3 regions of the Bradyrhizobium sp. USDA 4504 genome follow, and region 2 is predicted to be linked to each of the others. Evidence: riboswitches for the same ligand, from Rfam matches in the RefSeq annotation. Region 2 holds a riboswitch; each other region holds the start of a gene.

Region 1 (3,414 bases), 5.6 Mb from region 2:
ATCGACCGAGACAGAACCAAAGCACGCGCGTTCCAGACATTCTCTTCATTGCTGCCGGCCCATCTGGTTCTCATCCACGCGTCAATTCCAAAGCGGACAATCTTCGACGTGCTCTACGAGATCGCTAGAAGTTAGCGGCAACGTGACGCGAGCACCTGCTGATGTCCCGCGCAAGCAGGCGCTGTCCCTCGATGTCACGCGCCGCTAACTTCAGTGGTCAGCCAAAGCTTCAACTTGCAATGCTGGACCAGCCCAGGAGGAGAAGCCTGGGCAAGCGAGGACTTGCATTCTTCGTGCCAGGCAATAGCAGGCAGTTCGCACCAGATTTGTGCCGCCTTTGTCGACTTCCCGACCTGCGCACCTTATTTATGTTGCCATTAAGCCTATTCGCAGCGACTTTCGTGGCTCATTCCTGTCACGCACTGGATCTCCGAGCAGCGCAGTTTTGAAAGCCTCGCTGCCAGAAGCCAGACGACAATTGAGTGCAGGTTTGCCGCCATCGAACCGGTGTGGTCCGGGGTCGTTGCCGCTGCTGCCAAGGTCGAGAGTGCCTCAACCGGTTGTGCAAGGCGCTTTATGGCCACAACGAGGCGAAGCCGCCCATCAGCGGCGAGCGATTAGGAATTGGCGCTCGCAAGTTCAAAAGTCAGGCAGACGATGGGACGACGACATTCGCCGCTCGCGTGATGGCCCGCTTCGTGACCGGCGTCTATCAGTTCGTCGCCGTAGTCAACATTTGGAAGAGCCGCGCTTCCATGCAGTCGTACCGACCGGGCAAGAAGGCCAAGCCCCTCGGGTTGAGCTAGCTTCGGCTTGAACTGCTCAAAACGTTCGAGAGCATCTGTCTGACGGCCGGGTTCATAAGTGGCCTTGCTATCCACCCGAACAGGCCGACCGCAAAGACGGCAGCAGCAAAGACGCCGAGGGCACTCCAAACAGCCATTTTCATTGCGAGCTACTCTTTTCGTTGGTGATTCACTATGCTTACTTTTCGCAGTATCGCCAAAAAACGTCCGCATGGCGCCTACCAGGATTGGTCGTAGATCAACATGCTCGCTGAGTATGCCGGCGGATTTAGCGTATAGCGCGCCTATTCACACTGGTTGTTGGTGGAGAAAGGGGGACTTATCGAAGGGTGCTCGATGAATGTTTGAAAGCTGGATCGCGTGAAGAGCGTCCTGTCTCGGCACCGTGACCTTCATCGCCCAGGCCGCATTCGTCTCTTCCATGATCTGACACGCGGTCCGACGCCAACGCGCCTCGCAGATGGTCACCCCGATATCTGTGATTGGAGAGTGGCTTCAACGTCGCGATCAAGAGTGGCCGTGCATCGTCAACACGTAGGAGACGTCGCAGCATCAATTTGAGAGGTTGACGGCGGAGTTGTCTTGCCGATAATCCAAGTCGTCGAGGTGCTCCGGTTCCTGCTTGATCCGGAGCTAAGAGGGAAGCCGGTGATGCCGGCGCTGCCCCCGCAACTGTGAGCGGCGAGCCGCTGTCCAACAGAGTCACTGAAGCCTGCGCGGCTTCGGGAAGGCCGGACAGTGGCGATGACCCGCGAGCCAGGAGACCTGCCCCGACAATATGTTCGTCCACGGGCGGGGTGTCCCGGTGGTGCGCCAAGCAGCCGTCGCTCGCGCGACGTCTCCTGCCTGCGTCCGCCATGGCCTTTGCCCCCAACATGGGGTTAACGCTATGTCTCTTCTCTCGCTTCCGGTTGCCACGCTCGGAACGCCGCGCATCGGTCCAAGACGCGAGCTTAAACTCGCGCTCGAAAGCTATTGGGCCGGAAGAATCAGCGAACAGCAATTGCTCGAGGACGCAGCCGGCCTACGTGCGGCGAACTGGGCGCGCCAGAAATCCCTCGGTGTCACCATCATTCCGTCGAACGATTTCTCGCTATACGATCAGGTGCTCGACACCAGTGTCATGGTCGGCGCCATCCCGGAAGTCTATGCCTCGAAAGCCGAGCCTGCTTCTCTCAAGACGTATTTCGCCATGGCACGCGGTTCACAAAGCGGCAGTCAGGATGCGAGTTGCGGTCACGGACCTCGCGGCTATGGCGCACCCGCGCAGGAGATGACCAAGTGGTTCGATACCAACTACCACTACATGGTTCCGGAATTTCATCGGGGGCAGACTTTCAGACTCTCCTCTCGCAAGCCTATCGAGGAGTATGAGGAAGCCAAGGCCCTTGGCTTTCAGACGCGCCCTGTCCTGATCGGTCCGGCCACTTTCTTGAAGCTAGGCAAGAGTGCGGATCCCGCGATCCAGCCACTGTCACTCCTGGATGACCTGATACCGATCTATATCAAGGTTCTGCAGGAATTGGCCAAACGCGGAGCAGAATGGGTTCAATTTGACGAGCCCTGTATGGTCCTTGATCTGGATCAGGGGGCAAAAAAATCTTTGCTGCATGCCTATGACCGGCTCGCCAAGGAAGGGCCGGCCATCAAGATCATGGTTGCCAGCTATTTTGGCCACCTTGGCGACAATCTTCACACCGCCTTGCGCCTACCTGTTGCCGGCCTGCATGTCGATCTGGTTCGGGCGCCGGAGTTATTGGATCAGATCATTGCTGCCGGGCGAAGTGAACTCGTCATGTCACTCGGCGTGATAGACGGTCGCAATGTGTGGCGGACGAATTTGTCGGCGCTGCGCCAGCGGCTCGATCCCGCCATTGCGAAGCTCGGCAAGGATCGCGTACAGATCGCCCCATCCTGTTCGCTGCTTCACGTGCCGGTCGATGTTGAACTCGAAACGGAACTTGCCTCCGATGTCAAGAGCTGGCTTGCGTTCTCGGTTCAGAAGATTCGCGAGCTTGCGACCTTGGCACGGGCACTCGCAGGCGATCAGGATGTTGCCGACGCTCTTGCGGAATCGGAGCGCGTTACCACCCGCCGCGGAACTTCCCCGAAGATCCGTGACGCCAATGTCGCCGTCCGGATGAGTGCGATCAATCAGACCATGCGACGGCGCGTCAGCCCATTTGCCAGCCGTGCCGAGATCCAACGCAAGCGCTTCAAACTGCCGGCGTTTCCGACCACGACGATCGGATCGTTTCCGCAGACCGCAGAGGTGCGTAATGCCCGCGCGGCGCACGCGAGAGGCTCGATGAGCGACGGGCAATACGACAAGTTTCTCAAGGAGGAGACTGCGCGTGTTGTCCGTTGGCAGGAGGACATTGGCCTGGACGTGCTCGTGCACGGCGAGTTTGAGCGCAATGACATGGTGCAGTACTTCGGCGAGCAACTCGCCGGCTTCGCATTTACCAAAAACGGCTGGGTACAATCCTATGGCTCGCGCTGCGTTCGGCCACCGATCCTGTTTGGCGACGTCTCGCGGCCGAAGCCGATCACCGTGGACTGGTGGCGCTACGCGCAATCACTAACCAACAAGCCGATGAAGGCGATG
Region 2 (3,414 bases):
CCGGGATCGGGAATCGTGAGCCCGGTCTTGACGATCTCGTAGGCAGCCAGCGTCCACTCGCCGCGGCCGCCCCAGAACGATTGCTTGACCCCGATCTCGGTCTGCTTGCCGGTCGCAAGCTGGAATGTCTTCTGCGTGGTCGACAGTGAGATCAGATTGCTGACCGGATCGACGCCGACCGCGTACTGGCCATAGAACGCGAGGTTCTTGATCGGCTCGTAAACGAGGCCCGCGCGCCAGCTAGTGCCCGATAGCGTCGTCTCAAAACTGTTTGCCGGCGTCTTGTAGTCGGTGCGGTCCACTTCGGGGCGATCATACCTGACCCCGGTCACCAGCGACAACTGATCGGTCAGCGAGAGCCGATCCTCGGCGAACAGCGCGTATTGATTGACGATCGCGTTGAAGCCCGGCGTGGTCGCCGTCGTCGTGGCGAAGAACGATCCGGGATCGAACACATAAGGATTGACCGACGACGCGCCGCCATAGGGCGAGTTGTTGGTATGGGTGAAGTCGATCCGGTTGACGTCGAACCCGGCGACGACCTGGTTCGCAAGGCCGAACACGTGGCCGCTGAAGGTCGTATCCATCCGGTTGCCGAGCTGCTTCTGGTCGTGGAATATCTCGATATAGCTCGTGCGATCGATCAGCTGGGTCTTCGGATTCCAGGTGTAGTTCTCGATGTCGCGCCAGTGCCGCTCGCTGGTCAGGTAATACAGCGTGTTGTTGACCTTGATGCCGTCGGCGACGTCCCACTCGGTCTTGAACCGGGTCCAGCTGTCCTGATAGCGGATCGCGCTGTCCGCTGCATTGTAGTTCTTGAAGCGCAGCGCGTCCTGGATCGCGCCGTTGATCAGCGGCGTGCCGAAATAGCGCGACGGGCTGCGATCGCCGTAATCTTCCGAGAGCGTGAAGGCGAGATTGTCCGACGCCTGCACCCGCACGGCAGCGGAGACCACCGCGTTCGAGGTCTTGTCGCGATCGACCCAGCTGTCCGACATGTTGCCGGTGGCGTTGATGCGGTACGACACATTGGGATTGATCGGACCGGTGCTGTCCACCGAGAGCCGCCGCGTCATGTTGCTGTCGAGCGAAACCTCGGCCTCGTTATAGGGCGTGCTCTGCGGCTTCTTCGGAATCACGTTGATGACGCCGCCGATCGCGCCTTCGCCGTACAGCACCGAGGCCGGGCCGCGCAGCACTTCGATGCGCTGCGTCGACCAGGTGTCATAGGGGAACGTCAGCGTGCCGGAGCCGATATAGAAGCGCGTGCCGTCATACAGCGTCATCACCGAGTTGCTGCCGGCAAAGCCGCGGGTGCTGAACGACAGGCCGCCATTGCCTGGCGCCGGCGTTGCGACGAACCCGGCCGCGTCCTGGGTGACGGCATCGAGCACATTATGCTGGCCGCGTTCAGCGATGGTCTGCGCCGTGATGATCTCGACGCTGGCCGGCGTCTGCAGCGGCGTCAGGTTGAGACGACTGCCGGTGCCGCCCTGCGTGGTGGCATTGAGCGTCGGCGATGCCGATCCCGGTACGCCCGACGCCGCGACGCGCGGGGCGTTGCCGGCTGTTGCAGGCCTCGGCCGTGGCCGCGCCGCAGCGGTCATGTCACGGCTGCGCGCCGCAGGCTTCGGCTTTGGCGCAGCGGAAGGCGCGACCTCAATCGGATCGAGCCTGGTTGGTGGCGGCGTTTGTGCCGAGCCTTCGGCCGGCAACAACAATGATGACAGGGAGCAGAGAAGACCGAGGCGCCATTTGCGCGCAACGGGAGAGGACGGAGACATGAAAAGGACTCGCGGTAACGTGGCACGTCACCGCGAACGTGGACTGGCGCATTGCCAAAAAAGGCAGTGCTCCGATCCCACCAGGACGCCCCCGCCCGATGTGCTCGCGTGTGACCACGACTGACGGCAGGTCTCCTGGCTCACGGGTCATCGCCTGTCGACGCCTTCCCGGGCCTGATGGCCCAGTGGCAAATTGACGAAAGGCTCGCCGTTTACAGTTGCGGGGACAGCTGCGGCATTGGGGTTACCCTCGCACCGCATTCCCTTTTGATCCCCGAAGGGAACCGTCGGCAAAAACGATAGGTGCTGGCTGCAGAGCTGTCAATTCGATGCGATTGTCGCAGACCTGCTTTGCGGGTGATGCTGCGGCGATGACACAGCGACGTCGAGGGCTGACGCCGAAAAGCAACCCGTCATCCTGAGGAGCGCGGCACGCGCGTCTCGAAGGATGCACGGCCCGGCTGGCGGCCGATTCATCCTTCGAGACGCCGCTTCGCGGCTCCTCAGGATGACGGGAAACGTAGGTTCGCGTCACTGAGCCTCGACGCATCCCTGCATCACCTCATCAATCTCCGCGCGCGACAGCGCACCCATCTCGGCGATGAACACGATGCGCGTGCGCGGCACGCCGGGCGACGGGACGCCGCCCGCAGCCAAGGTCGCGCGGCCGCCGGCGAGTTGAAGCACGGTCAGCCGCCCGGGCTGCTCCACCGTCTCGAACAATCCCTTCGCCCGCGCCAGCTTCGGCGCCAGTCTGCCGATCGCCTGCTGCAAGCGCGGCAGCACGACGGGCCGCTCCGAGGTCCAGCTCAGCGTGTCGAAGCGATCGGACGACGGCCGTCGCGGCGCGGTCTCGCGCGGCGCCGACACATGATCGAGGTCCGCTGGGAACAGCAGCGCGGCCGGCACCTCGCCATGCAAGGCATCGACCACCACGGCCGCCGGACGCACCGCGCGCACGGCGTCGCGGATCGCGGCGCACGCAGCGGCGTCAGTCAGATCGACCTTGCTCAGCGCCACCACATCCGCCGCCCGGAGCTGCGAGCGCAGCAGCGCATCGTTCAGCATCGCCGCAGGCTGCGTCGCGTCGACCACGCACAGCACGGTCTCCAGCGGCGCCTCCTTCCAGATCACGGGATCCATCAGGTTGCGCACGATGTCGGCGGGATCGGCGATCCCGCTGGTCTCGATCACGATGAATTCGGGACGCGGATCACGCCGCAGCAACGTGGCGAGCGTGCGCAGCAGGTCGCCCTCCAGCGTGCAGCAGATGCAGCCATTGCTCAGGCTGACCACGCCGTCGCTGGCGCCGGCGATCAGCTCGGCGTCGATATTGATCGCACCGAAATCGTTGACCACGGCGGCGATGCGCCGCCCTTGCGCATGCGCCAGCAGATGGTTGACGACCGTGGTCTTGCCCGCCCCGAGGAAGCCCGCGACCAGCAGGATCGGGACCGGCACCTCAGCCCCCCGTGATAGGCCGGCGCACCGGCCGGCCGGGACGCGCCGCGACATCGAGCACACCATCGCTGATCAGCGGCTGGCCGCTGACCACGAGATGCCGCACGCCCTCCGCCGGACGATTCATCGCCGAGAAGGTCGCGCGATCGCTCAGCGTCTCGTAGTCGAA
Region 3 (3,414 bases), 4.6 Mb from region 2:
GCCTGCCGCGAGGTAGGAACGATAGAACGTCACCAGCACGCGCGGCCGGCCGTCCGGTGCCGGCAACGCCGTGATGGCACCGCGCCGGGAATCGTAGACGCCGATCTCGGGAAGATCGATCTCGCCGACCACCGGCCCGGCATAGAGTCCGGACGCCAGCGCCAGTTGCGCGATCACGGCCTGCGCGGCAACCGGGCCGCCCTTGTCGCACAGCACCTTCAGACGGCGCAGCGTCGAGACCGGCAAGGTCGAGAATTCATCGAGCCGCAGATCGTCGCGGCCATCCGCCGGCAGCACCACCAGGGCAATGCCGCGCTCCTTCGCCAGCCGATGCACCGCGGCCAGCCCGTATGACCAATAGGGCTCGCCGCCGATCAGCCGCACCAGAATGCCGCGGGCGTGCGAGAGCGTCCGCTCGATATAGGTATCGACCGACAGCGGATGGCGCAGCTCCGCGAGATTGGCGAGCCGCAGCGACGGCAGCGCAGCACGGCCGCGCCGCCAGCCGGCCGCGAAGGCAGCAAGATCGCTGTCGGAAAACGACAACACCACGAGATCGGCCGGATCCTGGCCGAGGTCCCTTGGCGTCGCGGTCTCATCAAGGCCGCGGCTCTCGCGGAAGACGACGTGCATCAGACACCAAGCCGTGCCCTGATCGCGGCTTCATCGATGTCGGCATGTTCGCCGATCACGACGAGCTTCGACTGCCGCGCCCGGGCGCCCCAGGGCATGTCGAACTGATGCCGCACCCGCTCGCCGACCGATTGCACCAACAGCCGCATCGGCTTGCCTTCGACCGCGATGTAGCCCTTGGCGCGCAGCACGTTCTGCTCGCGCGCCAGCCCCTTGATCGAGGCGACCAGCGCGTCGACATCCGAAACTTCCGGAAGATCGATCACGACGGAATTGAAATCGTCGTGCTCGTGTTCCTCCTCGCCATCGTGATGCGACGGCCGCGCCGCGAGATCGCTTTCCGCCGCCGCCCCGAGCCCGAGGATCACGCGCGCGTCGATCGTGCCGTCGACGACGGGCAACATCGGCACCTCGCGCGGCATCTCGGCCGCGATCACCTCTTTCGCTGCCTTGATCCCCTCCGCCCCCGCGAGGTCCGCCTTGGTCAGCAGCACGATATCGGCACATGCGATCTGGTCCTCGAACACTTCCGACAGCGGCGTCTCGTGGTCGAGATTGTCGTCCGCCGCACGCTGCGCATCCACCGCGGCCGGATCAGGCGCAAAACGGCCGGCGGCGACGGCCTCGGCGTCGGCGAGCGCGATCACGCCGTCGACCGTGATCCGCGAACGGATCTCCGGCCAGTCGAACGCTTTCAGCAGCGGCTTCGGCAGCGCGAGCCCGGAAGTTTCGATCACGATGTGATCGGGCTTCACGTTCCGCGCCAGCAACTGCTCCATCGCCGGGATGAAATCGTCGGCGACGGTGCAGCAGATACAGCCATTGGCGAGTTCGACGATGTTCTCGGCCGGACAATTGGCGTCGGCGCACGACTTCAGGATGTCGCCGTCGACGCCTTCGCTGCCGAATTCGTTGACCAGCACCGCGAGCTTCTTGCCGTTGGCATTGCGGATCAGATGCTGGATCAGTGTCGTCTTGCCGGAGCCGAGAAAGCCGGTCACGACGGTGACCGGAATTTTGGCGAGCGTGGTCATTCTGCGGCCTCCGGCACGACGGGAAGAGGTGGAATGCGGGCGAGCGATTGCTTGCGGAAGATTTCCGGACGGCTGCGCCACGGCACGATGCCGTCGGGCGCCGCCGCATAGGCGGAGGCACCGGCGATCACATCCGCGGCATTATCAGCGGACAGTCGGCCGTAGACATAGGACCAGCGCCCCGGCGCGCTGAGCGCGACCGAGCAACCCTGGCTGCAGGCCGACAGGCATGCGACGGGAACCAGATTGACGTCATCAGGCACGCCGGCCTCGACAAGCGCGGCATGCAGGCGTGCACCGGGCGCGAGCTCACCTTCCGCCGGCGTCTGGCCGGCGCGGCAGGTGATGCAGACATGAAGTGTAACGCTCATCGCCCTTCCTGGATTGACAGCGGGAAGCGATGAGGCACACGAACCGATTTTGGACAGGTTCGTTCCCCGTCGCGGAACACCCCGTCCGCCGGTTTCACAACATGCTGCGTTGGCAGGTCTCCCGGCTTGCGGAGCAGGTTTTACCCTTCGATGCCCACCTTCCCGACTCCGTATGGAATCAGTGGCTTGGGCATCTCTCCGGTCACGGTCGCGGGGGCGGCTGCGCTTCGGGCCCGATTTAGCGGAGCCCTATCGCATTCCCTCTTCGCCTGTCGTAGGACAGGAACCGACGCAGGACCACCATTCGTCCAAGCCTCGCACTTGTCAAGCCGAAGGAATGTGATGACTTCTGATGGAAAGGACGCTGAAGACGGCGCCGTCGGCACCGATCTTTCGCCGGATGCGCGCTACGCGGACAAGATGGCGAAAAAGAAGGCCGCCCGCGACCGCATCATGGCGACCAAGAGCGGTGAAAAGGGCCTGATCATCGTCCATACCGGCGCCGGCAAAGGAAAATCCTCCTCCGCGTTCGGCATGATCGTGCGCTGTGTGGCGCACGGCTTTCCCTGCGCCGTGGTGCAGTTCATCAAGGGCGCCTGGGATACCGGCGAGCGCCGCCTGCTCACCGGGCATTTCGGCGATCTCTGTCAATTTCACGCCATGGGCGAAGGCTTTACCTGGGAGACGCAGGATCGCGCCCGCGACATCGCGGCAGCGCAAGCCGGCTGGGAAAAGGCCAAGCAGCTGATCGCAGACCCGAGCCTGCGCATGGTCGTGCTCGACGAGATCAACATCGCGCTACGCTACGACTACCTCGCGATCGCCGACGTCGTCGAGTTCCTGACTACGTCGAAGCCGCCGATGACCCATGTCGTGCTCACCGGGCGCAATGCCAAGGAGGAGCTGATCGAGATTGCCGACCTCGTCACCGAGATGACGCTGGTGAAGCATCCGTTCCGCTCCGGTATCAAGGCCCAGCCGGGCGTCGAGTTCTGACAGACATCACGATGGCGCGCGCATTGATGATCCAGGGAGCCGGCTCGGACGTGGGCAAATCGCTCATCGTCGCCGGCCTCGCGCGCGCCGCGAGACGACGCGGCCTGCGCGTGCTGCCGTTCAAGCCGCAGAACATGTCGAACAACGCCGCGGTGACCGTCGACGGCGGCGAGATCGGCCGCGCACAGGCGTTGCAGGCGCTCGCCGCCGGCGTCGAGCCGCACACCGACATGAATCCAGTGCTTCTGAAGCCCGAAACCGATGTCGGCGCCCAGATCATCGTGCACGGCAAACGGATCGCCACCGCACGGGCGCGCGAATATGCCGGCATGAAACCATCGCTGATGGGCGCGGTGCTGGAGAGTTTTGCGCGCCTGAAG

Evidence for each region. A riboswitch is a leader RNA that binds a small molecule or an ion and turns the genes downstream of it on or off. The one in region 2 is predicted to bind cobalamin.
Region 1: linked by a shared signal. The riboswitch ahead of metE (5-methyltetrahydropteroyltriglutamate--homocysteine S-methyltransferase) and the one ahead of ACVMB1_RS29245 (TonB-dependent receptor) in region 2 are both predicted to bind cobalamin.
Region 3: linked by a shared signal. The riboswitch ahead of ACVMB1_RS07055 (DUF1636 family protein) and the one ahead of ACVMB1_RS29245 (TonB-dependent receptor) in region 2 are both predicted to bind cobalamin.

The regions. Positions count from the first base shown of each region.
Region 1 covers NZ_JBSSGV010000001.1:625,374-628,787, forward strand. Annotated here, with positions in the region: gene ACVMB1_RS02620 (nodulate formation efficiency C protein) at 1-49, opposite strand, end outside; gene ACVMB1_RS02625 (hypothetical protein) at 618-881, opposite strand; cobalamin riboswitch at 1,394-1,593, shown strand; gene metE (5-methyltetrahydropteroyltriglutamate--homocysteine S-methyltransferase) at 1,696-3,414, shown strand, end outside.
Region 2 covers NZ_JBSSGV010000001.1:6,195,148-6,198,561, forward strand. Annotated here, with positions in the region: gene ACVMB1_RS29245 (TonB-dependent receptor) at 1-1,784, opposite strand, end outside; cobalamin riboswitch at 1,893-2,088, opposite strand; gene ACVMB1_RS29250 (CobW family GTP-binding protein) at 2,316-3,245, opposite strand; gene ACVMB1_RS29255 (amidohydrolase family protein) at 3,247-3,414, opposite strand, start outside.
Region 3 covers NZ_JBSSGV010000001.1:1,632,012-1,635,425, reverse strand. Annotated here, with positions in the region: gene cobN (cobaltochelatase subunit CobN) at 1-633, opposite strand, end outside; gene cobW (cobalamin biosynthesis protein CobW) at 633-1,667, opposite strand; gene ACVMB1_RS07055 (DUF1636 family protein) at 1,664-2,038, opposite strand; cobalamin riboswitch at 2,133-2,344, opposite strand; gene cobO (cob(I)yrinic acid a,c-diamide adenosyltransferase) at 2,381-3,034, shown strand; gene ACVMB1_RS07045 (cobyric acid synthase) at 3,046-3,414, shown strand, end outside.